DNA from 3 places in the Micromonospora sp. M42 genome. Region 3 is predicted to be linked to each of the others. Evidence: riboswitches for the same ligand, from Rfam matches in the RefSeq annotation. Region 3 holds a riboswitch; each other region holds the start of a gene.
What was found. A riboswitch is a leader RNA that binds a small molecule or an ion and turns the genes downstream of it on or off. The one in region 3 is predicted to bind cobalamin.

Region 1 (9,732 bases), 1.9 Mb from region 3:
GCTCAGGGCGTTCGCGTGCAGGACCCTCAGACGAGAGGCATTGCGGACCGGAACGTCCCGGAGTGGGCCGACGCCGCGTACGAGCTGGCCGCGCTGCTCGACGTCGATGACCTGCTCGTCTTCATCCCAGGGACGATCGCCGTCGTGTGTGCCGTTCTCCTCACCGGCGACCGGGCACTAGACAGGGTTATCCGCATCGCGGCGCGTTCTGATGGCAGCAGTGGAACCGACGACGGCTAATCCTCAAGTCTGATTGGGCGCACGGCGTCGAACATCAATCATCCTGGAATACTGTCACCTGTTGCCGCCGCGGGCGGGGCATGTTCTGCCGCGACAACTCGTAGGCCCGGTTTACAGGCACAGCCACACAGACGCGATCTTCGCTGACACACACTTAACGAAGATTACGTCGAGGTATCCCAACACTCTCTGAGCCAGGTTCGCTGGGCCTGAGCCGCCCCGGGTTATGTGGAGACGGCTCTACAAGATCCGGGGCGGTTCATCCGCCGCATCGGGCCTGCCCGAGCTCGGCGGTGACGCTGCGGTTGCCCGCTGGGTTCCGCCTCCGGGCGGAACCCAGCGGACCGTCATGCCGGTTGGGACTGGACGGTGTTGGCCAAGAGTAAGGACAGCTCCCGGACCAGGTCGTCCATCGACTGGCGGCTCTGCGCCTTGACCAGGCCCAGAGCGAGATCGGCCAGGAGGTAGAAGCCGAGGGTGCGGGACTGCTCGGAGCCGAACGCCGACATCAGTTCCTCCGCGCCCGCGAGGTCACCGCGATGCTTGGCCGCGATGACCCCGGCGGCGCGTTGGACGATCTCGGCCGCCTCGGGGGTGTACCCGGTCATCCCGATCAGATCTTCGGGGTGGCGGCGCGGGCGGCGTCGAAGCGGGAGATGACGTCGGTCCAGTTGACCAGGTTCCACAGCCGGTCCACGTAGTCCGGGCGGACGTTGCGGTACTGCAGGTAGTAGGCGTGCTCCCAGGCGTCGAACACCAGGATCGGGGTTGAGCCCTGCCCGACGTTGGCTGGCGCAACCAATTAGACGCGCCCGTACTGAAACGGTCGCCGACATCCGATCATCAACGGATCACTACGCGATCTACTTACTCCGCGTGGAGCACGGCCGCTACAACGGCGATTGTAGTGAAGGAAGGCTCGGCGCAAGGCGTTAGAGCGGCACGCACAGTAACGGGTTGCGGCCAACGATCGCAGGAGTGCGTTCACGGCTGGGTGATCATCGGTGGGTCAAAGGATGTGATTCTCAGGATCGCCGCTCGAGGCTGCCGGCCCGGCGCAACAAATACGTGTCCATGACCCAGCCGCGGCTCTGTTTCGCCGCCGTCCGCCGGGACCAGATTCGGTCGGCGACCTCGTCAAGGTTGCCGGCCACCAGTTGCTCGTCGGACGAGCCGAGGTTCGCGCCCCACCAGATCCGCCAGGCCGACAGTTCGGGGAGCTGGCGACAGGTCAATGCCCCGTCGAGCAGGACGACGAGGTTGTCGTGTGTCGCCGCGTCGTGGAGCAGGCGGCGGCCGGTCGTGATGGTGATCGGGCCGCCGATTGTGTTGAGGACGAGCCGGTGGTGTGCCGCCAGCAGTTGGATGCTGCTGAGGCCGGGTACGACGTCCACGGTGATGTCGACCCGTGCGCGTTCGGCGATGCGGTCGGCCACACGGATCGCCGAGTCGTACAGGGCCGGATCGCCCCAGACGAGCACTGCGGCGTCTCCCGGGTTGTCCAGCAATGCCTGCTCGAACGCCTCGGCCCGTGCCTCGTGCCAGTCGCGTACCGCGCCGGTGTAGTCGGCCGGGCCGGCACGGTCGCGTTCCGGGTCGGGTACGTGCACGAGCCGCCAGGCGCCGGTGACGTGCCGGGCGCAGATCGCCTCGCGCATCGCGATGAGGTCGGCCGTGCCCGGGTGCTGTCCGGTCTTGTCGGCGACGAGGAAGTAGTCGGCCTCGTTGAGTGCCCGGACGGCCTGGGCCGTGACCAGTTCGGGGTCGCCCGGGCCGAGGCCGACCAGGGTGAGGCGCCGTGTCACGCCTGATCCTCCAGGTCTCCCTCGACCTCGAGGTACACGCGGGCCATCTCCGCCATGACCTCGGCGTCCGGTTCGGCCCACAGTCCACGGTCGGCGGCCTCGTTCAGCCGTTCCACGATGCCGCGCAGTGCCCAGGGGTTCGCGCGGCGCATGAACTGCTGGTTCGTCTCGTCGAGGACGTATTCGCGGGCCAGTGACTCGTACATCCAGTCGTGGACGACACCGGCGGTGGCGTCGAAGCCGTAGAGGTAGTCCACGGTGGCGGCGAGCTCGAACGCTCCCTTGTAGCCGTGGCGCTGCATCGCCGCGATCCAGCGCGGGTTGACCACCCGCGAGCGGAAGACGCGGTTGGTCTCTTCCTGCAGGCTGCGGGTGCGTACGGCGTCGGGCGTGGTGGAGTCACCGACGTACGCCCTGGGTTCGGCGCCGGTCAGCGCGCGGACCGTGGCGATCATGCCGCCGTGGTATTGGAAGTAGTCGTCGGAGTCGGCGATGTCGTGCTCGCGGGAGTCGATGTTCTTCGCGGCGACGGCGATGCGCCGGTAGTTGGTTCGCATGTCGTCGGTTGCCGCGATGCCGTCGAGGCCGCGGCCGTAGGCGAAGCCGCCCCAGGCGGTGTAGACGGCGGCCAGGTCGGCGTCGTCGCGCCAGGTGCCGGACTCGACGACCTGGAGGATGCCGGCGCCGTACGATCCGGGCTTCGAACCGAAGATCCGCGTGGTGGCCCGCCGCTGGTCGCCGTGCTCGGCGAGGTCGTGGCGGGTGTGTGCCCGCACGTAGTTGCGCTCATCGGGTTCGTCGAGCCCGGCGACGAGCTGCACGGCGTCGTCGAGGAGTTCGATGACGTGCGGGAAGGCGTCGCGGAAGAATCCCGAGATGCGCACGGTAACGTCGATGCGGGGCCGGCCGAGTTCGTCGAGGCCGATCACCTCCAGGCCGTTGACCCGGCGTGAGGCCGTGTCCCAGATGGGGCGTACGCCCAGCAGCGCCAGCACCTCGGCGATGTCATCGCCGGAGGTGCGCATCGCGGAGGTGCCCCACACGGAGAGGCCGACCGATCGGGGATGCTCGCCGGTTTCGGCGAAATGCCGGGCGACGAGGGACTCGGCCATCGCCTGTCCCGTTTCCCAGGCCAGACGGGACGGAACGGCCCGCGGGTCGACGGTGTAGAAGTTACGGCCGGTCGGCAGGACGTTGACCAGTCCGCGCAGCGGGGAGCCGGAGGGCCCGGCCGGGACGAAACCGCCGTCGAGCGCGTGCAGGACGTTGGTCAGTTCGTCGGTGGTGGCGGCCAGTCGCGGCACGACCTGCTCGGCGGCGAAGCGCAGGACGTCGCGTACCACCGGGTCGTCGTGCAGCGCGTCGATCGCGTCAGCCTGCCAGCTGGCCTTCTCCATCGCCTCGATCAGGGCACGGGCCTGCGCTTCCACGGCGTCGACGTCGGCCGCCGGGGCGTCCTCGGCAAGACCCAGCGCGGCGCGCAGGCCGGGCAGTGCCCGGTTCTGTCCGCCCCAGACCTGTGTCGCGCGGAGCACGGCGAGCACCAGGTTGACGCGTGCCTGTCCGGTCGGCGCCTGGCCGAGCACGTGCAATCCGTCGCGGATCTGTACGTCCTTGATCTCGCACAGCCAGCCGTCGACGTGCAGCAGGAAGTCGTCGAACTCCTCGTCGCCGGGCCGTTCGTCCAGGCCGAGGTCGCGATGCATTTGTGCGGACTGCATCAGCGTCCAGATCTGCTGGCGGACCGCGGGCAGCTTTGCCGGGTCCATCGCGGCGATGTTGGCGTGCTCGTCGAGCAGTTGCTCCAGCTTGGCGATGTCGCCGTAGCTTTCGGCGCGTGCCATCGGCGGCACCAGGTGGTCGACGATGGTGGCGTGCGCGCGGCGCTTGGCTTGGGCACCCTCGCCAGGATCGTTGACCAGGAACGGATAGATCAACGGCATGCTGCCGATTGCCGCGTCCGTGGCGCAGGCGGCTGAGAGCGCGGCGTTCTTCCCCGGCAGCCACTCCATCGAGCCGTGTTTGCCGAGGTGCACCACCGCGTCGGCGCCGAAGCCGTGTTCGAGCCAGCGGTACGCGGCCAGGTAGTGGTGCGACGGAGGCATGGCCGGGTCGTGGTAGATCGCGACCGGGTTCTCGCCGAAGCCACGCGGGGGCTGGATGAGGATGACGACGTTACCGGCGCGCAGGGTGGCCAGCACGATGTCGCCGTCGTCGTCGACGAAAAGCGAGCCGGGAGCCTCGCCCCAGGTCTCGGCCATGGCGTCGCGCAGCGCGGCGGGCAATCCGGCAGTCCAGCGCCGGTAGTCGTCCCGGCTGATACGCACGTGCGACTCGCTGAGCTGAGCCTGCGTGAGCCACTCCTCGTCCTGCCCACCGGCGGCGATCAAAGCGTGGATGAGCGCGTTGCCGGCCGTCGTGTCGGCATCCTCTCCCTCGACCGGGAGCAGCGGGTCGAGCCCGGGAATTGCGCCGGGTGCGCCGAGGTCGTAGCCGGCATCTCGCATCGCGCGCAGCAATCGGATCGCCGACACGGGCGTATCGAGGCCGACGGCGTTGCCGATGCGGCTGTGCTTGGTCGGGTAGGCCGACAGGACGAGGGCCACCTTGCGCTCGGCGGGCGGGACATACCGCAGTCGGGCGTGGTTGACGGCGATGCCCGCGACGCGGGTGCATCGCTCAGGGTCGGTCACGTAGCGGGGCAGGCCGTCGGCGTCGACCTCCTTGAATGAGAACGGGACGGTGATGAGGCGGCCGTCGAACTCGGGGATGGCGATCTGGGTCGCGGAGTCGAGCGGGGTGACGCCTTCGTCGGACGCCTCCCACTCGGCTCTGCCGGACGTGAGCGCCAGAGCCTGCAGCACGGGGATGTCGAGGGCGCGCAGCCGTTCGACGTCCCAGGACTCGTCGTCGCCGCCGGCGCTCGCGGTGGCGGGCCGGGCGCCGCCGGCGGCCAGGACCGTGACGACGATCGCGTCCAGGGTGGCGAGTTCGGCGTACAACTCCTCGGGCGCCGCCCGCAGTGACGAGACGTAGATCGGTACGCCGGCGGCCACGCCGGTGGTGTCGATGGCATCGGCGAGTTCGTGGGCGAACGCGTTGTTGCCGCTCACCTCGTGGGCCCGGTAGTACAGGACTCCGACGCGGGGCCGGGCGTCCGGGGCCGGCTGCCGGCTGACTCCCCACTCGGGCAGCACGGCCGGCGGTTCGAAGCCTTCGCCGGTCAGCAGCACGGTGTCGGACAGGAAGGCGTGCAGTTGGCGCAGGTTCTCCGCGCCGCCCTCGGCGAGGTAGCGGTGCGCCTCGGCGCAGACGCCGATCGGGACGGTCGACAGCCCCATCAACGCGGCGTTCGGCGTCCGTTCCCCACCGAGCACGACCAGGGGACGGCCGGTGCCGCGGATCAGCGCGGCGAGGTCGCGTACGTCCTCGGGCGAGCCGAGCACCCGCAGAACGACCACTTCGGCCTCGGTGGTCAGGGTGTCGCGGCGCTCGCCGGTGAGCCGGGCAGGGTTGGCCCAGGACCAGTCCGCGTTGCTGGCCCGCGCCGAGAGCAGGTCGGTGTCCGAGGTGGACAGCAGGGCGATACGTGTCATGTTTCTCCTTCGGTGACACGGGAGCCGAGGCGCAGGTCGCCGACCGGACGGCCGGCGCGTAGGTGCTCGCCGACGAGGCGTGCCGCGTCGCCGGGTCGCACCGGCCCGTACCAGGTGCCGTCGGGGTGCACGACGGCGACTGGTCCGTGGTTGCACGGGAACAGGCAGCCGGTCTGGGCCATGAGGACGTCGGCGTCGGTGAGCTGCTGCTCGACGAGCGCGCCCACGATCGCGCGATAGGTCTCGTCCGCGCCGCGGGCACTGCAGCGCGGGCCGCGGCACAGCAGTAGATGATGGCGGTACGGCGGCAGGGTGTCCCAGGCCGGTGAGGTGAGTGGCGCCTCGTGCCCGGTGATCGCGCGCTCGCCGAACCGGATGACCGGCGGGTCGATCTGCTGACGGTGCCAGTGGCCGGCCACGCGTCCCACCCACGAACGGGCGAAAGTCAGGTCGTCGGTGCTCACCGGTTCCAGGCGAACCTCCCGGGTGCCCTCGGCGTGCAGCAGGTCGAGCACATGGGTCAGCGTCGGCTCGCCGGCTTGCAGGAAGGCCAGTCGGGCGCCGGCTGCCTCGGCCTGCCCGCGTAGCACCGGCGACGCGGCGTCCGTCAGTGCGGTCGCGACGTGAACGAGGACGCTCACGGGGTCAGGAGCCGGTGATCCGGTGCGATCGGGACACGGGGTCTTCTTTCGTCCGGGGCCTGTGCGCGAGGCCTGGATGGGCACGTGTCGCAGACGGATCTGCGGCCAGCAGGTCTTCGGACTCGGGATCAACCGGACGGGGCGCCTTCCCAGACCGTGGGTCCAGTGGCGTCGTGCCCCGCCCGTCACCCTCACCGCTGCGCGTCAGTCCCGGATTCGCACCGGGTTCCCTGGCTCATGGCTGAGTTTGACTGGCATCACGACGGTAGCACCGACAGCCGGTGTCGCCGGGGACGGGCTCTGGCACCATGTCGCCGTGACCGAGAGGACCCGCCGCGACCTGTGTCCCGGCCTGCTGCGCCCATGGATCGCCGACGACGGCGCGCTCGTGCGGGTGCGCGTCCCCGGCGGGATCGTGCCGACTGCGGCGCTGTGCGCACTCGTGGAGGTGGCCCGTGCGCACGGCGACGGCGCGGTCCACCTGACCAGCCGCGCCAACCTGCAGGTGCGCGGTCTCGAGCACGACGATGGGCGGCTGCCCGAGACCGTCGTCGCCGACGTCATCGCGACCGGGCTCGTACCGTCCACGTCGCACGAGCTGGTCCGCAACATCCTCGCCTCACCGCTGACCGGACGCAGTGGCGGCCGGGCCGATCTACACCCGGTCGTCGCCGGACTCGACGCACGGCTGCGCGCCGAGCCCCGGCTCACCGCGCTGACCGGACGGTTCCTGTTCGTGCTTGACGACGGCCGCGGTGATCTGGTCAGCCGTGACTTGGACCTGGGGTTGGTGGCGCTCGACTCGGACACCGCGCAGCTACGCGCCGGAACCTCGGCGTGGGGGCCAGTCATCCGGCTGGACGAGGCCGCCGCGGCGCTGACCGGGCTCGCCGTACGCTTCGCCGGGCTCGCGGGTGACCGGCCTGACTCACCCTGGCACGTCGACGAGCTGCCCGGCGCCGGCGCCGCGCTGCTGGGCACCGTACTCGACCGTGCCGAGCGGACCCGGGTGAGCACACCTCCACCCGCGCTGGGCAGGATCGTTCAGGATGACGGCCGCGTCACCGCGCACCTCGCGGCTTCCGGCGGCCGAGTGGACGCTCCCCTGCTGGAGGAGATCCGCGCGCTCGGCGCCGGCGAGATCGTCGTCACCCCGTACCGCACCCTGCTCGTCCCCGATCTGGAGAACGCATGAGTCTCACCACACCGGCACGCCGCTACGACTACGTCACCGACGGCGCGGCGATCTACGACGCCTCGTTCGCCACCATCCGTGCCGAGGCCGATCTTTCGGGTGTGCCGGCCGACGCCGAGAAGGTCGCGGTGCGGATGATCCACGCATGCGGCCAGACCGACCTCACCCGCAACCTGGTGATCCACCCCGGCCTGGTGGCCGCCGCCCGCGGGGCGCTGGAGGCGGGGGCGCCGATCCTGACCGACGCGCACATGGTCGCCGCCGGCGTTACCCGCGCCCGCCTGCCCCGTGACAACGAGGTCCGCTGCTTTCTGCACGAACCCGAGGTCCCGGCGCTTGCCCACCGGTGGGCAACGACCCGGTCGGCGGCGGCGGTGTCGCTGTGGACCGACCACCTCGCCGGCGCGGTCGTCGCCTTCGGCAACGCCCCCACGGCCCTGTTCCACCTGCTGGAGATGCTGCGCGACGGCGCGCCACGACCAGCTGCGATCATCGGTACGCCGGTGGGATTCATCGGCGCCGCCGAGTCCAAGCAGGCGCTCATCGACCTCGCCACCGACGCCCCCGGCCTCGACGTGCCCTATCTCGTGGTGACCGGGCGCCGGGGCGGCTCGGCGATGGCCGCCTCCGCGCTCAACGCCCTCGCCCGGGAGGCGGAGTGACCGGGCGGCTGTCCGGCGTCGGGGTCGGCCCGGGTGATCCCGAACTGATCACGCTCAAAGCCGCCCGGCTGATCGGCGCGGCCCAGGTCATCGCCTACCACCAGGGTGTCGGCAAACAGTCCAACGCGCGCCGCATCGCTGCCGGGCTGTTCCCGGACGACGTGATCGAGGAGGCGCTGGTCTATCCGGTGACGACCCAGAGCACCGAGCACCCGGGCGGGTACGCCGGGGCGATGGCCGACTTCTACGCCGAAGCCGCCGAGCGGCTGCGGGCCCACCTTCGTGCGGGCCGCGACGTGGTCGTGCTGGCCGAGGGCGACCCGATGCTCTACGGCTCGTTCATGTACCTGCACGACCGGCTCGCCGGCGAGTTCGACACGCAGGTCGTCGCCGGTGTGCCCGCCTTCGCCGCCGCCACCGCCACCACCGCCCTGCCGCTGGTCCGGCAGACCGACGTGCTGACCGTGCTGCCGGGAACGTTGCCCGAGCCCGAGCTGGCCCGGCGTCTCGCCGACACCGACGGGGCGGTGATCATGAAGCTGGGCCGGACGTTCACCAAGGTCCGCTCGGCGCTCGAGCAGGCCGGGCGCGTCGAGGGCTCCTGGTACGTCGAACGGGCGTCGATGACCGCCGAGCGGGTACTGCCTGTCGCCGACGTGGACCCCGCCACGGTGCCGTACTTCTCGATCGTGCTGGTCCCCGGCGACACCCGGCCCGGAGTGGCCCGTTACGACCTCCCGGCCACCAGGGTCACCGAACCTTATCCCGGTGCCGAGGTCGTCGTCGTGGGCCTCGGCCCCGGTCCCGATCGGTGGCTCTCCCCCGAGGCGTCGCAGGTGCTCGCCGAGGCCGGCCACGTCGTCGGCTACGGCCCGTACGTCCAGCGCGTCGCGAAGCGCCCCGGACTCGTCCGCCACGCCTCCGGCAACACGGTCGAGCTCGAGCGGGCCCGGCAGGCGCTCGATCTGGCGGTCGCCGGTGAGCGCGTCGCGGTCGTCTCCGGCGGTGACGCGGGCGTCTTCGGCATGGCGTCGGCGGTGTTCGAGGCAGGGGTGGACAACCCGCTACTTTCGGTTTCGCCATCCGTGTCGTACCCGGGATCTCCGCCGTCCAGGCGGTCGCGGCGCGCGCGGGCGCGCCGATCGGGGCCGATTTCGCGGTGATGAGCCTGTCGGACCGGCTCAAGCCGTGGGAGGTCGTGGTCAAGCGGCTGCGCGCTGTCGCCGAGGCGGATTTGGTGCTGGCCCTCTACAACCCGCGCTCACGCTCACGCACCGAACAGGTCGCGCAGGCCCGGGCCGTGCTGCTGGAGCACAAGTCCCCCCGGACGGTCGTGGTCGTGGGCCGCGACATCGGCCGGGCCGGGGAGAGTCTCACCGTCACCTCGCTCGGCGAACTGGACCCCGGCAGCATCGACATGAAATGCCTGTTGATCATCGGCGCCTCGGCGACGCGAGTCACCGCGGCCGGACGTGTCTGGAGCCCGCGCTTCGTGCCCTGATCAGCCGCGCACGCGGCGCTCGCGACCGGCCGAGTAGAGGAACGACTCGCCGCCACGGACGTCCCCGGCCAGCGCCGGGCCGACCAGGATGA
Region 2 (9,665 bases), 1.9 Mb from region 3:
CCGGCAGGCGAAGCTCGCCATCGGCGACGTGTTCACCGAGATCCGCGAGCTCGCGGTGATCTTCGGGGTGAGCGACCGCGGCGAGAAGCTGATCGCCGACCACGAGGGCCGCATCGCCACGGCCGCAGGCACCGCCCGCAACGTGAAGGTCATGTGGTGGGACGGCGGCAGCGACGCCCCGAGCGTCGGCGCCTGCTGCGGCGCCCCCAACATGATCATGTCGGCGGCCGGGGTCACCAACGCCTTCGCCGACCTCACCGGCAGCTGGGGCGACACAAGCTGGGAGACCGTCACCGACCGCAACCCCGAGGTCATCGTGCTCGTCGACGCGAGCTGGGATCCCGCCGCGCAGAAGAAGACCTTCCTCGCCGGGCACCGCACCCTCAAGGACCTGCCCGCGGTCAAACAGCAGTGGTACGTGGTGATCCCGTTCTCGTCAACCACGGCCGGTGTCCGCAACGTCCTCGGCGTCGAAGCCCTCGCCCAGGGCATCGCCGCGCTGCCGTCCGGGGCCCCGAGCTGACCGCCGTCACCACCCGGCCCGCCCCGGTGCGCACCCACCGCCCGGTGCGGGCGGTCGGCCTGGCCGCGCTCGTGCTGGCTCTGGTCGCCGGTCTGGTGCTGTCGGTGGCCGTCGCGGTCACCATCGGCCCGGCCGACCTGACTGTCGGGACGGTGTGGACGGTCGTCGCCGGCCACCTGGGACTCGCGAACTCGGACGTGCCGCTGCTGCGCGACCACATCGTCTGGGACCTACGTTTGCCCCGGGTTCTCGGCGCCGCCACGGTGGGGGCGGGCCTGGCCGCGGCCGGTGCGGTCATGCAGACCGTCACCCGCAATCCCCTGGCGGACCCGTACCTGCTCGGGGTCTCCTCAGGGGCGTCGCTGGGCGCGGTCCTGGTGGTCGTGGCCGGCATCGGTAGTGGCGTAGCCGCGCTGACCGGCGGCGCCTTCCTCGGTGCCCTTGTCGCGTTCCTGCTGGTCGTGGGCCTGGCCGGGAGGTTCGGGGCATTGTCGCCGACGCGCGTGGTGCTGACCGGGGTCGCGGTGGGACAACTGTGCGCGGCACTGACCTCTTTCGTGATCATCTGGGTGGCCGACCCGCACGCCACGCAGAGCATCACGTTCTGGCTGTCCGGGTCGATGGCCCGCGCCGACTGGACGGCCCTGGGCTGGGCGGTACCGGTGCTGGTCGTGGTGCTGGCGGTGGTCGGCTGGCACGCCCGTACCCTCAACGCCTTCGCCTTCGGTGAGGAGGCCGCCGCGAGCCTCGGCGTCGAGGTGAACCGGCTGCGGTGGCTGCTGCTGGTCGGCACCGCCCTGCTGACCGCCGTGCTGGTCGCGGTCAGCGGCGCGATCGGGTTCGTCGGGCTGATCCTCCCACACGCCGCCCGCCTGATCACCGGACCGGACCACCGGCGGCTGCTACCGGTCGCCGTGCTCGCCGGCGCCATCTTCCTGACCTGGGTCGACACCGCCGCCCGCACCGTCTTCGAACCGCGTGAGCTGCCGGTCGGGGTGCTGACGGCACTGGTCGGGGTGCCGGCGTTCTTCCTGATCCTGCGCCGCCGGGAGGTACGCGGCTGATGCTTCAGATCTCCGACGTCTCGTGGGCGGTGCCCGCCGCCCGCATCCTCGACCACGTCACCGGCACCGTCCCGGCGGGCAGCCTGGTCGGGCTGCTCGGCCCGAACGGCTCCGGCAAGACCACCCTGCTGCGGGCCGTCGCCGCCCTGGTGCGCCCGGATACCGGCAACATCACACTCGCAGGCGACGACGTGACTCGGCTGCGGCGCCTTGCCCTGGCCCGGCGCATCGCGTTGCTGGCCCAGCACGCCGAGACCGACCTCGACCTGACCGTCCGCGACGTGGTCCTGCTCGGCCGCATCCCGCACCGCCGGACCCGCTGGTCCGACACCGGCTGCGACCATGCCGCCGCGGTCGAGGCACTGGGCCGGGTCGACCTGGCCGGGTTCGCCGACCGTAAGTGGCAGACCCTGTCCGGTGGGGAACGCCAGCGCGTCCAGCTCGCCCGCGCGCTGGCCCAGGAGCCGGAACTGCTGCTGCTCGACGAACCCACCAACCACCTCGACATCGGCCACCAGCTTCAGCTGCTGCACCTGGTCCGCCGATCGCAGGTCACCGCCCTCGCCGCGCTGCACGACCTCAACCTGGCCGTCATGTTCTGCGACACCGTCGTCGTACTGCACCACGGCCGGGTCGTCGCCGCGGGACCACCCGCACGGGTGCTCACCCCGGCGCTGCTCGCCGACGTGTACGGCGTCGACGCAGACGTGCGGGTTCACGACGGGCGGACCGTCATTGAGTTCCGGCCGCCGTCATGACCCGGCACGTGCTGCCGGTGCCCGGTCGGTCACCCACCACGCTGGCCACGACACGATCCACCAGCTCGCCGAGCAGATGGCCGCGCGTCTGGGCGTATTCGTGCACAGGTGTTTCCTCGACGGCGCGAAACCGTTTGCTGCACGCGGCGCTCGACGCGGCCACCGGTTCACTGGTCGGACGTGACCCGGCGGTTCGACGCGCCCCGCGCCGGCAACCCGATTATCCTGGCACGATGACCGAGGCCGGCGCTGGGCCGGCGTTCCTCGCGGCGCAGCAGGCGGCGGGAGTCATTGCGGCCAGACACCGCGGTGACTTCGCCGGCGCCGAGGAACTGCTGGGCGCCATCGGCGACGAGACCGTGCGCACCCGGGTTTCATGCTGCTCGCCGAACTCGCCCTTGGCCCTGGTCCAGTCACAGACAGGGCAGAGCATGGACGAACTCGTCCATGAGGTCACGTTGCTGATGGCCGAAGTGGTGGGCAGCGTCGGACACCAGCCCGGGCTGGACCTCGCCCACGCCGAGCCCGGCGGTCCGGCGGATGGACAGCAGGCGATACTGGGGCGGTGGAAGGACAGGCTCGCCGAACCGGGCGGCTCATGGTGGCGGGCACGACGTCGGACGCGGGCAAGAGCCGGGTGACGACCGCGTTGTGCCGGGCCTTCGCACGGCGCGGTGTTCGGGTCGCTCCGTTCAAGGCACGGAACATGGCGAACAATTCGATGGCGTGTGCGGGTGGGGCGGAGATCGGCCATGCTCAGTGGGTGCAGGCGCTGGCGGCGGGCGCAGAGCCGGCCCGGCAGGCCCGGCTGGATCTGCTCGCCGACCTGGCGGAGAAACACCTGGAGGTCGACGCGCTGCTGAACCTAGCCGAGCGGGGCGCTCCCGCGGCGCCGGTGATCGGACCCTACGCGTGAGGATTCTCGTGCTCGGTGGGACGGGCGAGGCCCGCGCGCTGGCGGCCTCGCTCGTCGACGACGGTGCCGTGGTCGTGACCTCACTGGCGGGGCGGGTCGCGCGTCCCCGGCTGCCGGTGGGGCAGGTCCGCGTCGGTGGCTTCGGCGGGATCGCAGGACTGGCCGCGTACCTGGCGGAGACCCGGGTGCGTGCCGTGGTCGACGCGACGCACCCGTTCGCGGAGAAGATCAGCGCCAACGCGGCGGCGGCGTGCCCGGCCGCCGGGGTTCCCCTGCTCCGTTTGGAACGGCCCGGCTGGGCCGCTCGCCCCGAGGCGTCGGCCTGGTACTGGGCCGGTGACCACAGTGAAGCTGCCCGGGTGGCGGCCGGTCTGGGCGACCGGCCGTTCCTCACCGTCGGACGGCAGTCGCTGGCGCACTTCGTCGAACCGTTGCGCCGGCATGCGTGCCTGGTTCGCGTGGTGGACGAGCCCGACATCGTTCTGCCGGTGTCGTGGAAGCTGCTGCGCAGCCGCGGTCCCTACACCCTCGCGCACGAGCGGGAGGTGATGGCGGGCACGGACGTTCTAGTTACCAAGGACTCCGGCGGTGACCACACGGTCGCGAAGCTGGAGGTCGCCGCCGAGCGGGCGATGCCGGTCGTGATCGTGCGCCGCGCCGGGCCGCCGGCCGGAGTGCCGCTGGTCCGTGACGTGGACGCCGCCCTGGCGTGGGTGCGGGCGTTGCCCGCACCCTGACGCGAGGTTCAGCCGGGAAGGTTCAGAGCGTGGCCGCCAGCTCCTGGCGGCGCAGCCGCTCGGCGGCACGGTCCGCGTCGCGTCCGACCAGACCGGTCAGCACTGCACCCAGGACCGCCCAAGTCGCGGCCAGGGTCGTGATCGACGAGATGCGGAAGTACCAGAGTGTGTCGGCCGGGAAACCGCCGACCTCGTTGACCGTCGGCAGCAGAGCCCCGGCGACCACGACGACCACGAGATAGGCACCGGCACCGGCCAGCACCGCCGAGTATGCGCCCAGCTGGGGCAGCAGACGCCGGGCCAGGACCACGGCGCCGATCGCGGCGGCCAGGCTCAGTGCCCAGAACCCGAAGTACAGCGCGGTCCGCTCGTTGATCGTGTCACCGGAGCCGACCGCCGGTGGTGTGGCGGGGTACTTGAGGAACGGCACGAGGGCGGTGGCGACGAAACCGACGGCGGCGACCACCGCGGTGCTGGCCCGTGCGGACAGGGAGCCCAGACGCCCGGCGGCGAAGGCGGCAGCGAGCGCGGTCGCTCCACCGAGGACGATGCCCACCAGGATGGTGCCCAGTGCCAGGCCCCCGGTGGACTGGGTGCCACGCGAGACCTCGGCCTCCTCCTCATCGTGGCTGTGAGACTGCTCGGCGGTGGCATTGTCGTGCGGGTGCTCGGCGGCACCGGCTTCCTCCAGGGCGATGGCTGCATCGACCTGGGGTTCGGCGACGACGTAGGAGACGAGGAAGGCCGCGAAACCGGCGATGAGCCCGGCCAGCAGCCCGTGAACGAGAAAAGTGCGAGGGGTCATCAAGGGTCCGTTCGAGAGCCGGCCGCGGGCATCACGAAACGCCCGCAGCGCCGGTGACGAGGAAAGACGAAAACTCCGGCCGGGCCGGGCGAACTGCCGCGTGGCGTGGTGTCAGTGGCAGGGGAAGCCCAGCACGTGCCGTGCGTCGTGCGTCAGCTCGTGGATGAAGGTGCCCTCGAAGACGGAGAAAGCTCCCTGCTCGGCGCCCACGAAATACAGGACGACGGCGGTGACCAGCGCGAAGAACAGCGCCCAGGGGGCGAGCGCGCGAACGGGGATGGTGGGAAGAACGGCCGGAATGGCCGTGGTCGCCTGAGGCATGACACTCCTTGGGATGCTGCGTCCCGTCGATGGGTGGTCGACCTGGCTGGAGGGTCTGGCTTCGCCGCGAGCGGCGTCACAGTAGCGCGACTGCGCCGGATTCACACCGGCTTCCTTCAGCAGGGTGGCACGACCATATCAGGTATCGGAGCAACGCGACGCTGTCGCGACTGCCTGCACGGCGGCCGGTCCGAGGGCGACGACGTGGCCGATCACCGTTACGGCGGGCGCGCCGATGCCGGCCTCGGCGGTGTCGGCGACGACGTCGGCGAGGGTACTGCGCAGCACCCGCTGGCCGGCCGAGGCGGCGTCCGCGACGACGGCGCAGGGTGTGTTCCGGTCGAGACCAGCGGCGACGAGCGCGTCGGCGATGGCCGCGAGGTTGCGCATGCCCATCAGCACCACGAGGGTGGTGCCGGTGCGGGCGAGGGCGGCGTAGTCGATCGACGAGTCGGGATGGCCGGGCGGTACGTGGCCGGAGATGACGGTGAAGCCTTGCACGAGTCCGCGGTGGGTGACCGGGATGCCGGCCAGCTCCGGGGCCGCGATGCTGGAGGTCACGCCGGGTATCACGGTGGTGGGGACGCCGGCTTCGGCGCACGCGGTGACTTCCTCGAAGCCGCGGCCGAAGACGTACGAGTCGCCGCCCTTGAACCGCACAACGTGCCGTCCGGCGCGGGCGTGCTCGACGAGCAGCGCGTTGATCTGTTCCTGGCTCGTGCTCCGCCCGTACGGGATCTTGGTGACGTCGATGATCTCGGCGTCCGGGCGCGCCCACTTCAGGGCCTCCCACGGGGCGAGCCGGTCGGTGAGGATCACGTCGGCCTGCTTGACGGCCGCGCGTCCGGCGACGGTGACCAGCCCCGGATCGCCCGGGCCGGCGCCGACCAGCGTGACGTGTCCGGCCGTTCGGACCGCTGCCGCCGACCCGGCCTCCGAGGGTGCGACGGTACGCAGCACGACGTCGAACCGGCTCTCGTCGACCGGGGTGGTGACCCAGGTCAGGCGCCCGCGGAGGGCGAGGTCCTCCAGCGCGGCGCACACGGCCGGCGCGGCGACGGTGACCAGGGCCCGCTTGTGCAGCAGCGCACTGACCGTGACGGCGGCGGGTGCGCTCCCGTCGAGGACGAGCACGCTACGGCCGGTAAGGTTCAGCTGCATGTGACGGTGATTCCTAACGTGCTGAGGAGACAGCCGTCCGGTGTACGGCCTCGGTGAACGACTGGGCCAGATGCGGGTGCCCAGCCCAATGCACGTGCAGATAGGACGCGCTGAGGCTGGGGGAGGCGAATCCGGCATTGCGGCCCTCGATGCGCCAGGCGGGGTGCTCGCCGTGACCGGGTGTGACGGTGGTGCGGTGGAATTCGTGGCCGGTGGCAGCGGTTCCCCGCTCGCCGAGCAGCTGGTCCGAGCCGAGTCCGGCACGGTGGTACGCGAGGGTGAGGCGCGGCGTCATGACTGCTTCGGCGTCGAGCGCCCCGACCATGGGATGGCCGTCGACGGAGCGGCACAGATACAGCAGGCCGGCGCACTCGGCGACGGTGGGGACGCCGTCGAGGACGGCCTGGCGCAGTTCGTGGCGCAGCGTCGTGTTGGCGCTCAGCGTGGACGCGTGTACCTCGGGGAACCCCCCACCGAGGTACAACCCGCGTGTCCCGGCGGGAAGCCGCTGGTCGCGGGCCGGGTCGAACGGAACGACGGTGCAGCCCGCCGCCTGCAGCAGCTCGGTCGTCTCGGCGTACCGGAAGGTGAAGGCACGCCCGGCCGCGACCGCAACCACCGGTGATCCGGCGCCCAGCCGCCGGACGTGCGCGGCGGGATCCCATGGCTGGGCGTCCAGATCGGGTGCGGTGCGTGCCACCTGCAGCACCGCATCGAGGTCCACGTGGCGGGCGATCTGCTCGGCCAGCACGTCCAGGGCGGCGGCGGCCTCCTCACGTTCGGCTGCCGGCACGAGCCCGAGGTGGCGCGACGGGGCGCTGACACCCTGGTCGCGGTGCAGGATCCCGAGCACCGGTACGCCGGTGGATTCCACCGCCCGGGCCGCCTCGGCGGCGTGGCGGGCGGACCCGGCTTTGTTGAGCACGACACCCGCGACGGTGACGCCGGCCTCGAACGTGCCCATTCCGTGCACGACGGCCCCTACGCTGCGCGAGGTGTGCGAGACGTCCACGACCAGCAGGATCGGGGTGGCGGTCAGGGCCGCGAGGTGCGCGGTAGAGGCGAAACCGTCGCCGCCGATGCGGCCGTCGAACAGGCCCATGACCCCTTCGACGATGGCGATGTCCGCGTCGCGTGCGCCGTGCAGCAGCAGCGGGATCACGAGTGAGGGGTCGGTCAGGTGCGGGTCGAGGTTGCGGCCGGGGCGTCCGGTGGCCAGCGCGTGGTAGCCGGGGTCGATGTAGTCGGGCCCCACCTTGTGCCCCGACACGGTGTGCCCGCGCGCGGCCAGCGCGGCCATGAGCCCGGTCGCGACCGTGGTCTTGCCGTGGCCGGAGGCCGGCGCCGCGACGATCAGCCGCGGAAGGCTCACCATTCGATGCCTCGTTGGCCCTTCTGGCCGACGTCCATCGGGTGCTTGACGTGCTGCATCTCGGTCACCAGATCGGCTGCCTCGATCAGCCGGTGGTCGGCCCGGCGCCCGGTGACGATCACGTGCTGACGGCCGGGACGGTGGACCAGTGTCTCCACGACGTCGCCGACGTCGACCCAGCCCCACTGCATCGGATAGGTGAACTCGTCCAGGATGTAGAGCTGGTGCCGTTCCGCCTGGATACGGCGCTTCACCTCCGCCCAGCCCTCGGCGGCGTCCGCGGCGTGGTCCGCCTCGGTGCCGCTCTTACGGCTCCAGGACCATCCGGAGCCCATTTTGTGCCACTCGACTGGCCCGCCTTCGCCGGTCTGCTCGTGCAGCAGCCCGAGCCTCTCCAGGACGGTCTGCTCCCCGATGCGCCACTTGGCCGACTTCACGAACTGGAACACCCCGATGTCCCAGCCCTGGTTCCAAGCGCGCATCGCCATACCGAAGGCGGCGGTCGACTTGCCCTTGCCGTTTCCGGTGTGGACCATCAGCAGCGGCCGGTTGCGCCGCTGGCGGGTGGTGCTGCCGTCGTCCGGGACGGTGAGCGGCTTACCCTGCGGCATCAGGCCACCCCCGCCCGCGGAGCGGTCGCCGTGCGAACGACCCCGGTGAGCCCGTCGGCGGTCACTTCACCGAGCGGCACGTGCTCGGCCCTCAGATGAGTGGCAAGCCGGGCGGCGAGGCCGAGCCGGAATCGTCCGGTCTCGCAGTCCACGACGACGACCTGGACACCGCTGGTGGCGAGCGCGGCGGCGGCGCGGTGGGCACGACCCAGCGGGTCCGGGCCGGAGGTGGCGCGGCCGTCGGTCACCACGACGAGCAGGGGCCGGCGGGACGGGTCGCGCAGCGCCTCCCGGCGCAGCACCTCCCCACTGCGTTCCAGGCCCTCCGCGAGCGGGGTCCGGCCACCGGCCGGTAGGTCGGCCAGGCGGCGGGAGGCGACGTCGACCGAGCCGGTCGGTGGCAGGACGACCTCGGCGGTGTGCCGGCGGAACGTCACCAGTGCGACCTTGTCCCGGCGGCGGTAGGCGTCCAGCAGCAGCGACAGCACAGCGGTCTTGACCTGCTCCATGCGGCGGCGGGCCGCCATCGAACCGGACGCGTCCACGCACAGCAGCACGAGGTTCGACTCGCGCCCGACGGTCTCGGCCCGGCGCAGGTCGCCGGGCACGAGCGCGAGGCCGCGACCGCCGGTCAAGCCACCCCGGGAATGCTGATGCGGCGCCGCCGCGGTGATGGTGCCCGGCAGGTGCAGCCGGCCGTCGCCGGACGTGCGCCGCCGCTGCCCGGCGACACGGCCCTGCGGTGTTCGTGCCCGGGACCGCCGGCCGGCCTGACCGTCGCCGGTTCCTTTCACGACCAGCAAGCGGGCACGTGCGGGCTCGCCCGCGGATGCCATCGATGTGGCGGCCTGCCGTTCGGGCTCCGGTACGGGCGGGCTCTCGCCGGGAGAGCCGGGCACGTCCCCGGCCGATCCGTCGTGCCCGGTGTCGTCGGGCAGACCGCCGCCGGGACCGTCGGGTCCGGGGTCGGGGTCGTTGTGGCCGAGTAGGTCGTCCAGGCGGTCCTGGTCCAGGCCGGGCTCGTCGAAGGGGTTGCGGCGGCGGCGGTGCGGCAGCGCGAGACGGGCGGCGATGCGGATGTCCTCGAGTGTCACTCGCGTACGTCCCCGCCAGGCCGCGTGCGCCGCGGCGGCGCGAGCGGTGACGAGGTCCGCACGCAGGCCGTCCACGTCGAACGCGGCGCACAGCTCGGCGATCCTGGTCAGCGTCTCGTCGTCGAGCACGACACCGGCCAGCGAGCGCCGGGCGGCGGCCAGCCGGGTGCGCAGGGCTTCCTGCTCGCCGGCCCAGCGTGTGGCGAAGCCCTCCGGGTCGGCGTCGAATGCGAGCCGGCGGCGGACCGCCTGCACCCGCAGGACGGGGTCACGCGGGGCGGCGACCTCGACCGTCAGGCCGAA
Region 3 (9,732 bases):
TCTCGACGTCGAGCGGGCCGGTTCCCCGGACTCGTTCCGGGCCCGCCTCGCCAAGGCGCTCGCCCACTACGGCGTCACCGAGCTGGACCGCTCCCCCGAGCTGGAGGCCGCGGTCTTCCGGATCTTCCTGGCCCTGCAGCGGGCCGCCGCGGACGCCACGGTGATCGCCGCGCTGCTGCGCTCGTGGCTGCGCGAGCCGCCGCCGGACGAGGCGCTGCGCGAGCCCGCCGGCCTCACCCTGGAGCGTCTCGTCGCGGCCACCCAGGTCCGCTTCCCGGTCGTCGCCGACCTGGCGCGCGGCGTGGTGTTCGCCTGGTTCGCCCAGCCGCTGCTGCGCCGCAACCGGGCCCGGGTCTACGCGCGGGTCCGCGCGCACCTGCGGCACCTCGACACGCACCCGGACGCGCCGGACCGCGCCGACCGGGTCGCCGAGATGGTACGCAGCACCGAGCCGCTGGTCCGGCTGCTCGGCCAGCGCCTGGTCCGCGACGACCTGGACAACGCGACGATGCTGGAGGTGCTGACCCGCCGCTACTACGGCAACAAGGCGCTCACCGAGGTCACCACCCGGGCCACCGGTGGCTGCACGTTCGTGGTGGCCGGGCGGGACGGTTCGAGCGTCGTGTCGGCGGCGGTGCGGTTCGACGCGCTCGGCGACGCGCTGCGCGGACTGGCCGAGGTGGCCGGCGAGCGCGACGCCGTCGACGCGGACGTCTACCTGTCCTGGGAGAACCAGCCCGAGGACTTCGACGCCACCGCCGCCGCGCTGCTCGACGTGCTGAACGCGCACCCGCTGCCGGCGGCGGTACGCCGGATCACCACCACCGTCGCCGGGCGCGGCGGCGCGGTGATGCACCACCACTTCACGTTCCGGCCCGGCGCGGACGGGATGGCCGAGGAGCGCCTGATCCGCGGCCTGCACCCGCACATCGCGCAGCGGATGCAGCTGGAGCGGCTGCGCGAGTTCGACCTGACCCGCCTGCCGTCGCTGGACGAGGAGGTCTACCTGTTCCAGGCGGTGGCCCGGCAGAACCCGTCCGACCAGCGGCTGGTCGCGTTCGCGCAGGTACGCGACCTGACCGGGCTGCGGGAGCAGGACGGCCGCCTGGTGTCGCTGCCCACCACCGAGGACACGGTGGCGGCCTGCATCGACTCGATCCGCCGGGCGCAGTCGCGGCGGCCGTCGAAGTCGCGGTTCCCGACCAACCGGATCGTCATCTACGTGTGGCCGCCCAGCGAGCTGACCCGCGAGGAGATGGAGCTGATCGCCGGCCGGGTACGCCCCACCACGGTGGGCGCGGAGCTGGAGGAGATCCTGTTCATCGCGCGCCAGCGTGACCGCCGTACCGGCGAGCTGACCAAGGTCGGCGTGCGGATCACCTTCGACGTCACCGGGCACGCCCGGCTGGACGTGGGTGAGCCGCCGAGCGAGCCGGTCGAGCCGCTGGACGAGTACCGGCTGAAGGTGCTGCGGGCGGCCAGCCGCAACACCGTCTACCCGTACGAGCTGACCGGGCTGCTGGGCGACTTCGTCGAGCACGACCTGGACGCGGACCACCAGCTGGTGCCGGTGGACCGGCCCAAGGGCCGCAACAGCGCGGCGATCGTGGCCGGCGTGGTCACCACGCCGACGCCCCGCCACCCGCAGGGCGTGACCCGGGTGGTGCTGCTCGGCGATCCGACCAAGTCGCTCGGCGCGCTGTCCGAGCCGGAGTGCCGGCGGGTGATCGCCGCGCTGGACCTGGCGCAGCGGATGGGCGTGCCGCTGGAGTGGTACGCGCTGAGCGCCGGCGCCCGGATCTCGATGACCTCCGGCACCGAGAACATGGACTGGGTGGCCGCGGCGCTGAAGCGGATCGTCGAGTTCACCCAGGACGGCGGCGAGATCAACATCGTGGTCGCGGGCATCAACGTCGGCGCCCAGCCGTACTGGAACGCCGAGGCGACGATGCTCATGCACACCAAGGGCGTGCTGGTCATGACGCCCGACTCGGCGATGGTGCTCACCGGCAAGCAGTCGCTGGACTTCTCCGGCGGCGTGTCCGCCGAGGACAACTTCGGCATCGGCGGCTACGACCGGGTGATGGGCCCGAACGGGCAGGCGCAGTACTGGGCGCCGGACCTGCCGGGCGCACGGGACGTGCTGATGGCGCACTACGACCACACGTACGTCGTGCCGGGCGAGCACGCGCCGCGCCGGGCCGTCACCATGGACCCGGTGGACCGGGACATCTGCGGCTACCCGCACGCGGTGGCCGGCAGCGACTTCGCCACGGTGGGCGAGATCTTCTCCGCCACCGCGAACCCGGACCGCAAGAAGCCGTTCGACATCCGTACCGTCATGCGGGCCCTCGCCGACCAGGACCATCCGGTGCTGGAGCGGTGGGCGGGCATGGCCGACGCGGAGACCGCTGTGGTGCAGGACGTGCACCTGGGCGGCATCCCGGTGTGCCTGCTCGGCATCGAGTCGCGGTCGGTGCCCCGGCACGGCTTCCCGCCCACCGACGGCCCGGACACCTACACCGCGGGCACGCTGTTCCCGCGCTCGTCGAAGAAGGCCGCGCGGGCGATCAACGCGGCCAGCGGCAACCGGCCGCTGGTCGTGCTGGCGAACCTGTCCGGCTTCGACGGCTCACCCGAGTCGATGCGCAAGCTGCAGCTGGAGTACGGCGCGGAGATCGGCCGGGCGATCGTCAACTTCCGCGGCCCGATCGTGTTCTGCGTGATCTCGCGCTATCACGGCGGCGCGTTCGTGGTCTTCTCCAAGGCGCTCAACCCGGACATGACGGTGCTGGCGATCGAGGGGTCGTTCGCCTCGGTGCTCGGTGGCGCGCCGGCCGCCGCCGTGGTGTTCGCCGGTGAGGTCGCCGCCCGCACCGCGGCCGATTCCCGGGTACGCGAGCTGGAGAGCCGGGTGGCGTCCGCCACCGGTACCGAGCGGGCCACGCTCAGCGCGGAGCTGGACGAGCTGCGCGGGTCGGTGCGGGCGGAGAAGCTGGGCGAGGTGGCCGCCGAGTTCGACCGGGTGCACAGCATCCAGCGGGCGGTCGAGGTCGGCTCGGTCGACGCGGTGATCCGCGCCGCCGAGCTGCGGCCCCGGGTCATCGAGGCGATCGAGGCGCACCTGCGCTGACACGTTCCGCGACGTCACACGGCGGACGGGCCTTCGGGTCCGTCCGCCGTTTCGCGTGCGCCGGTCCTTGACGGTCGTCCGGTGACGTGGTGTCCTCAGATGGTAATGGAAACCGTGTTCGTTAGAGCTGCCGGAGGACCCATGTCGCTCACCGTTCCGCCCGCCCTGCTGCACGCCGCCGAGACCGGTCCCGTCGACGAGGAGGCGTTCGTCGCCTGTGTCCGCGACTCCCTGCCGTACGCCTGGGAGACGGTCAGCCGGGTCGCCGCCGACCTGGCCGCGACCGACGCCGAGTTCGCCGACAACGTCGTGCCGCCGCCCGGCGACGCCGAGCGCGGGCAACTGCTGCGCGCGATGGCCAGCGACGCGATCCGCGCCGGGCTGGAGCGGCACTTCGGGATCACGCTGGCGTTCCAGAACTGCCACCGGGTGGCCGCGTTCCGCCCCGGCGCGGCCGGCTCCGAGGCGTACCGCCGGTTCACCTCCAGCCGCGGCCAGTTGCTGAACCAGTCACCGGCGCTGCGCAACTGCTGACCGGCGGTCCGGCGCGGGCGGGTCACCGGCCCGCCCGCGCCGGTGGCTCAGGCGGCGCAGCGGTCGCAGGTGCCGAAGATCTCCAGGGTGTGCCCGACGTCGGTGAAACCGTGCTGCGCGGCGACCTGGTCGGCCCACCGCTCCACGGCCGGGCCGGCCACCTCCACCGCACGGCCGCAGCGGCGGCAGACCAGGTGGTGGTGATGGCGGCTCTGGCTGCACCGCCGGTAGAGGTGCTCGCCGCCGGGCAGCCGAGCCGAGTCGATCTCGCCGTTGTCGACGAGCAGCTGCAACGTCCGGTAGACGGTGGTCAGACCCACCTTCGCCTGCCGCTGCACGAGCATCTGGTGCAACTGCTGCGCGCTGTGGAAGCCGTCCAGCTCCCGCAGCAGCGCCAGCACCTCGGCGCGCTGCCGGGTGTTGCGGGTCGCCCCGGTCGTCGCCGTCACCGTCCGCCTCCCTCGTCCGGGCGCCCTCTCCGGCCACGGCCGCGCCCGGCGCGCCACGTGACACCCGGAACCATTATGCCTTCCGGGCGCTCCCCGGTCCCCGGTCGCGGTGAGCCCGGCCGGCATGTGACGCGACCGACTCCCCGGGCCGGAACTATCCGCGGCGCCGCCCCGACCAACGGTACGAACACCGGATCTTCGAGGGGACGACCGCATGCCCAGCACCACCAGTCGACGCTTCCCACGCACGGCGGCCCTGATCGGCGCCGCCGTCCTGGCCGCGTCCCTCGCCGCCTGCGGCTCCGCCGACGCCACGCCCACAACCGCGCCGTCGGCGTCGGCGCCCGCCTCGGCCCCGGCGAGCGCGGCAGCGGGCGTGCTGACGATCCGCGACCCGTGGGTGAAGGCCGCCGACAAGGGCATGACCGCTGCGTTCGCCACGCTCGTCAACGACGGCGACGCCGACGTCACGATCACCGGGGTGACCACCGACGTGTCCCGGGCCGAGATCCACGAGATGGCCATGACCGACGGGAAGATGGCGATGCGGCAGAAGCAGGGCGGCGTCGTGGTCGCCGCCCGGTCCCAGGCCGCGCTGGAGCCCGGCGGCGACCATCTCATGCTGATGGACCTGACCCGCCCGGTGCGCCCCGGCGACCAGCTCGACGTCACGCTCACCTTCGCCGACGGGCGCACCCAGACGTTCACCGCGGGGCCAAGCCGTTCACCGGCGCCCAGGAGACGTACGCGCCCGGACACGGCGCGAGCCCCGCGTCATGACCGGAACCGGCGCGCCCGCGCGCCGGGTCAGCCGGCGCGGCCTGCTCACCGGCGGCGCGGCGGCCGCCGGGGGCGCGCTGGCCGGCGCGGGTGCCCTCGCCGCCCTCAGTTCCCACGGGGTACGCCCCGACGACGCCGTCCCGGTGGCCCAGGTCGGCAGCGCTGTCGAGCCGTTCCCCGGCGCGCGCCAGTCCGGTGTCACCACCGAGCCCCAGGCTCTTCCCCGTTCGTCGCGTTCACGCTGCGCCCGGACACGGTTAACTCCCGTGTATTATAAGAATAATGCAGTGAGTCGCGGGTATTGTCTTGTTTCTGACGCAGGTCTAGGCGTCTCGAGATGCAACCAGCTGAATTGAGTGAGCGTGGAAGGCTGAGTAAATGACGAGCCAACTGTGGTCGGTACGTCGACTCTTGCGCATCCCAAAATACCCAATTGAGGCTTGAAAGAGCACCAATGCGAACACGATGGTGGGCCTGATAATACCTACAATGGTCTCATTACAGGATCATAGCAAAGTCCCTAGCCTCTGGCGTGCATACCTGCCAGCGGGCGGATGCTGCGACTGCTCTCCGACGACGCCGCCCGGCTCACCCAGGGTCGCCCGGCGCTGGCCGACACCGAGCCGGAACTGGGCCTGCTGCCGGCCCGGCTGACAGTCACGTTCGGCTTCGGCCCCGGGCTCTACGCCGCCGCCGGGCTCGACGACCGCCGCCCCACGTCGGTGGCCGACCTGCCGGCGTTCCGGATCGACCGGTTGCAGCCCCGCTGGTCCGGCGGCGACCTGCTGCTGCAGATCTGCGCCGACGACCCGCTCACCGTCGCGCACGCCCAACGGGTCCTGACCAAGGACAGCCGCCCGTTCGCCACCGTCCGCTGGGTGCAGCAGGGCTTCCGCCGGGCCGCCGGTGCCGAGCCCGGACGCACCCAGCGCAACCTGTTCGGCCAGCTCGACGGCACCGCCAACCCGAGGCCCGGCGTGTCGGCGGACACCGCCGTCTGGGTGACCGACGGGCCGGACTGGCTGCGCGACTCCACCACCCTGGTGGTGCGCCGGATCAGCATGAATTTGGAGACGTGGGACCTGCTCGGCCGCGCCGACCGGGAACTCGCGGTGGGCCGGCGCCTCGACACCGGCGCGCCGCTGACCGGCGAGGCGGAGCACGACGAGCCCGACTTCGCCGCGCTCGGGCCGGACGGGCTCACCGTGATCCCGGACTTCTCGCACCTGACCCGGGCCCGCGTCACCGACGACCGGCAGAAGATCCTGCGCCGGCCCTACAACTACGACGGCGCGCCGACCGCCGAGGGACACGCGGACAGCGGGCTCGTCTTCGCCGCGTACCAGGCCGACATCGCCCGGCAGTTCCTGCCCATCCAGCGGCGGCTGGCCGAACGGGACCTGCTCAACGAGTGGACCACCCCGATCGGCTCCGCCGTGTTCGCCGTACCGCCCGGCTGCCCCGAGGGCGGCTGGATCGGCCAGCAACTGCTCGGCTGACCACGACGCTGACCACGACCAGGAAGGCGCGTCATGCGTACCCGTACCGTCTCCGCACTCCTCGCCGCGCTGTTCACCGCGGCGCTGCTGCTGGTCCCGGCCACGCCCGCGGCGGCGCACAACTCGCTGCAGGAGGCCACGCCGGCCCGCGACGCCCGGCTCACCACCGCGCCGACGCAGGTGACGCTGCGGTTCCTGCAACGGCTCAACCCGGCCTTCACCACCATCACGCTGCGCGACGCCACCGACCGTCAGGTGCCCGCGAGCGCGCCCGCCGTGGACGGCGCGACGGGCACGGTGACGATCGAGGAGCCGCTGGGCAACGGCACCTACACCGTCGCCTACCGCGTGGTCTCCCGCGACGGCCACCCGGTCCAGGGCTCGTACCGCTTCACCGTCGCCGACCCGGCCGCTCCCCCGGCGGCCGCCACGTCCTCGACCACCGACGCTCCCTCGCCGGCCGCCTCCGCAGACGTCTCGGCGGGCGCTTCGGCTTCGGCGGGCGCTGCGGCAGGCGCCGACGCCTCTCCGGCGAGCGCCGACGCTTCGGCCGACGCCGACGACGGTCTGCCGGTGGGCCTGCTGGCCGGCGCAGCGGTCGCCGCGGTGGCGGTGGCCGGCGCGGCGGCACTGCTGCTCCGCCGTCGCCGCTCGTCCTGACCCGTCACCCGCCGATGCGGACGGCCCGGGAGATCTTGGTACGAAACGGCCCCTCTAGGGGCGCTTTCCTTCCAAGATCTCCGGGCGTCCTACAAAGCGGGAGGCGAGTCCCCTTCTGTGGACCGCGTCCGCGTCGGCGGCCCGGCAACGGGTGCGCCGAAGAGCCTGCGCGTCTGCGGGACGGGCGGAACGCGGGTCGCGGCGAGGGCGGGTCGGGGCTGGGTTAGGCTGCCGGGAGCGCTGGTTCACCCGGTCGGCGACGGCCGGGTGTCGTAAGAGGGAACCCGGTGGAAGTCCGGGACTGCCCCGCAGCGGTGAGTGGGAACGACAGCCGTCAACAGCACTGGGCCACCGGCCTGGGAAGCGACGGCCGGTAGGCGACCGGCGACCCCGGTCGGGCCCGCGAGTCCGAAGACCTGCCCGCGTCGCGCGTACCACCGGTGCGCGCTGCCGTCGACCTCGCGGGTGGGTCGGGCGGGTGACACGCCGGGCGGGAGCCGTCGGCGTGCCTCGACGTGCAACTCCCCCGTCCGGTCGGCGGTCCGCTTCTGCGAGGACGGAACCGCACCGTGACCGATGCCATCACCCTCACCGGCCGACCACCGTCGGCGTCGCACCTGACCCTGTCGCAGATCATGGACCAGCACCACACCAACCTGATGGGCACGGTGCACGGCGGCCGGATCCTCAACCTGATCGACTCGGTCGCCGGGGTGGTCGCCGCCCGCCACTCCGACGGACCGGCCGTCACCGCCGCCATCGACGAGACGGCCTTCCTGCGCGCTGTCCGCGTCGGTGACGTGGTGCACGTGGACGCCCGGATCACCTGGGCCGGCCGCAGCTCGATGGAGGTGGCCGTGAAGGTCAGCGCGGACCGCTGGGACCGCGCGGTGCCGCCGGTGGACGTGGCGACCGCGCACCTGGTGATGGTGGCCGTGGACGACGAGGGCCAGCCCCGGCCGGTGCCGCCGCTGCTGCCCGGCACCGACGGTGACCGGCGGTGCTACCGGGAGGCGCAGATCCGGCGCGAACACCGGCTGGCGCTGCGCCGGGCGCTGCTCGACGGCGCCGAGGAGGGCTGAGGCGTGCTCGGACTGTCGGCGGCCACGCTCGCGGGATACCTGGCCGCGATCGTGGTGCTCATGCTCACCCCCGGGCCGGACATGATGTTCGTGCTCGCCAACGCCACCCGGTACGGCGCGCGGGCCGGGGCGGTGGCGGCGCTCGGGGTCGCGGCCGGGGAGGCGGTGCACGTCGCCGCCGTGGTGGCCGGACTCGCCACCGTGATCGCCGCGTCCCCGGTGCTGTTCACCGCGATCCGGTGGGCCGGTGCGGCGTACCTGATCGTGCTGGGCCTGCGGGCGCTGCGCGGCACGGGCCGGCCCGGCGTCGCGGCGGACGGGGCGGACGGCGGCGGCGCCGGGCGGGCGTTCCGGCGCGGGCTGCTCACGAACCTGCTCAACCCGAAGATGATCCTGTTCAGCGTGGCGTTCCTGCCGCAGTTCGTCCGGCCCGACGCGGGCCCGGTGGCGGCACAGCTGGTGCTGCTCGGCGCGCTGTTCGTCGCGGTGCAGCTCACCGTGGACCTGGCTCTCGGCGTGGGCGCCGGGCGGTTCGCCCGCCGCTGGGGCGACAGCCGCTGGTCGCGGCGGGTCGACCGGCTCTGCGCTGTCGCCTTCGTCGCGCTCGGTGTCCGGCTGGCCGCCGGCTGACGCTTGCTCGACTCCAGCTCGCCGAGATGGCGGCATCAGGAGGGCTCCGACCCCGCCACCTCGGCGAGCTGGTGAGGATCACGCTCCGGCGCCCGGGGCGGGGCGGCGGGCCGCTCGCGGTCCAGGTGCAGGCGCAGCAGCACCCAGCCCAGCGACACACCGCCGATGAACACGTACGCGGGCTGCGTGCCGAACGTGTCCCAGCAGGTGTGCAGCGTGACGGCGGCGGCGAAGGTGAGCAGGAACGCCGCCAGTCTCCGGCCGCCGGGCGCGGCGGCGAACGTGAACAACGCGGCGGCGGTCAGCCCGGTCCAGGCCAGGTGCGCGGCGGGCGCGGTGAGACCGCGAACCAGCAGCGTCCGCTCGACGGCGCCGAGGTTGCCCTCCGACCCGACGAACGCGGCGAACGCGTACCCCATGGTCTCCAGCGCGGCGAACCCGGCGCCGGAGGCCACGCCGATCACCAGGCCCTGCGCCGGTGACCGGTGCCGCCGCCACAGCAGCAGGATGCCGGCCGGCACGATCAGCTTCGCGGTCTCCTCGGCCAGGCCGACGAGCGCCATCGGCAGGACGCCGAGGCGGTGCAGCGTGCCGTACTCCAGCCAGCCGGCGGCGACCACGCCGACCACGCCGCCGAGAAGCGCGGCGACGCCGACGACGGAGCCGGGGACCGGGCGGCGGGCCGGCCGCCCCTGGGCGAAGGCCAGGAACGTGGCGGGCGCGACGCACGCGCCGAGCACGATCAGCGCCGGTACGAACGTGACGGTGCCGGTGCCGGACAGTGTCTCCAGCACCAGCAGGTGAAGCCCGACGCCGACGAGCAGGACCGCCACCCACGCCCAGCGGCGTCCGGTATTCCCCATACGCCGAGTATCGCGCCCGGCGGCGAGCGCCGGCATCGGGGGTAGGCACTGTGGACAGTGAGATCCATGCGACACGCCCGACACGACATCTGGTGTTGCCCA

Region 1: linked by a shared signal. The riboswitch ahead of MCBG_RS11020 ((2Fe-2S) ferredoxin domain-containing protein) and the one ahead of MCBG_RS01850 (acyl-CoA thioesterase) in region 3 are both predicted to bind cobalamin.
Region 2: linked by a shared signal. The riboswitch ahead of MCBG_RS11070 (CbtB domain-containing protein) and the one ahead of MCBG_RS01850 (acyl-CoA thioesterase) in region 3 are both predicted to bind cobalamin.

Annotation. Positions count from the first base shown of each region.
Region 1 is NZ_KK037233.1:2,433,362-2,443,093, forward strand. Features, by position in the region: gene MCBG_RS11000 (hypothetical protein) at 16-240, shown strand; gene MCBG_RS11005 (hypothetical protein) at 588-848, opposite strand; partial or broken gene MCBG_RS31680 (Fe-Mn family superoxide dismutase) at 854-1,015, opposite strand; gene cobF (precorrin-6A synthase (deacetylating)) at 1,266-2,045, opposite strand; gene cobN (cobaltochelatase subunit CobN) at 2,042-5,641, opposite strand; gene MCBG_RS11020 ((2Fe-2S) ferredoxin domain-containing protein) at 5,638-6,366, opposite strand; cobalamin riboswitch at 6,372-6,553, opposite strand; gene MCBG_RS11025 (sulfite reductase subunit beta) at 6,599-7,477, shown strand; gene MCBG_RS11030 (precorrin-8X methylmutase) at 7,474-8,139, shown strand; gene MCBG_RS11035 (precorrin-2 C(20)-methyltransferase) at 8,136-9,302, shown strand; gene MCBG_RS34775 (precorrin-3B C(17)-methyltransferase) at 9,239-9,640, shown strand; gene MCBG_RS11040 (cobalt-precorrin-4/precorrin-4 C(11)-methyltransferase) at 9,641-9,732, opposite strand, start outside.
Region 2 is NZ_KK037233.1:2,445,793-2,455,457, reverse strand. Features, by position in the region: gene MCBG_RS11105 (ABC transporter substrate-binding protein) at 1-523, shown strand, start outside; gene MCBG_RS11100 (FecCD family ABC transporter permease) at 568-1,587, shown strand; gene MCBG_RS11095 (ABC transporter ATP-binding protein) at 1,587-2,345, shown strand; gene MCBG_RS33920 (hypothetical protein) at 2,579-2,986, shown strand; partial or broken gene MCBG_RS33915 (cobyric acid synthase CobQ) at 2,944-3,138, shown strand; gene MCBG_RS11080 (cobalt-precorrin-6A reductase) at 3,270-3,998, shown strand; gene MCBG_RS11075 (CbtA family protein) at 4,021-4,803, opposite strand; gene MCBG_RS11070 (CbtB domain-containing protein) at 4,915-5,124, opposite strand; adenosylcobalamin (AdoCbl) riboswitch at 5,123-5,263, opposite strand; gene cobA (uroporphyrinogen-III C-methyltransferase) at 5,263-6,285, opposite strand; gene MCBG_RS11060 (cobyrinate a,c-diamide synthase) at 6,299-7,660, opposite strand; gene cobO (cob(I)yrinic acid a,c-diamide adenosyltransferase) at 7,654-8,268, opposite strand; gene MCBG_RS11050 (magnesium chelatase subunit D family protein) at 8,268-9,665, opposite strand, start outside.
Region 3 is NZ_KK037233.1:499,300-509,031, reverse strand. Features, by position in the region: gene MCBG_RS01880 (ATP-binding protein) at 1-3,133, shown strand, start outside; gene MCBG_RS01875 (SCO5389 family protein) at 3,275-3,667, shown strand; gene MCBG_RS01870 (Fur family transcriptional regulator) at 3,715-4,116, opposite strand; partial or broken gene MCBG_RS01865 (copper chaperone PCu(A)C) at 4,331-4,896, shown strand; partial or broken gene MCBG_RS01860 (Dyp-type peroxidase) at 5,439-6,395, shown strand; gene MCBG_RS01855 (copper resistance CopC family protein) at 6,429-7,055, shown strand; cobalamin riboswitch at 7,293-7,494, shown strand; gene MCBG_RS01850 (acyl-CoA thioesterase) at 7,625-8,137, shown strand; gene MCBG_RS01845 (LysE family translocator) at 8,141-8,767, shown strand; gene MCBG_RS01840 (PrsW family glutamic-type intramembrane protease) at 8,803-9,630, opposite strand.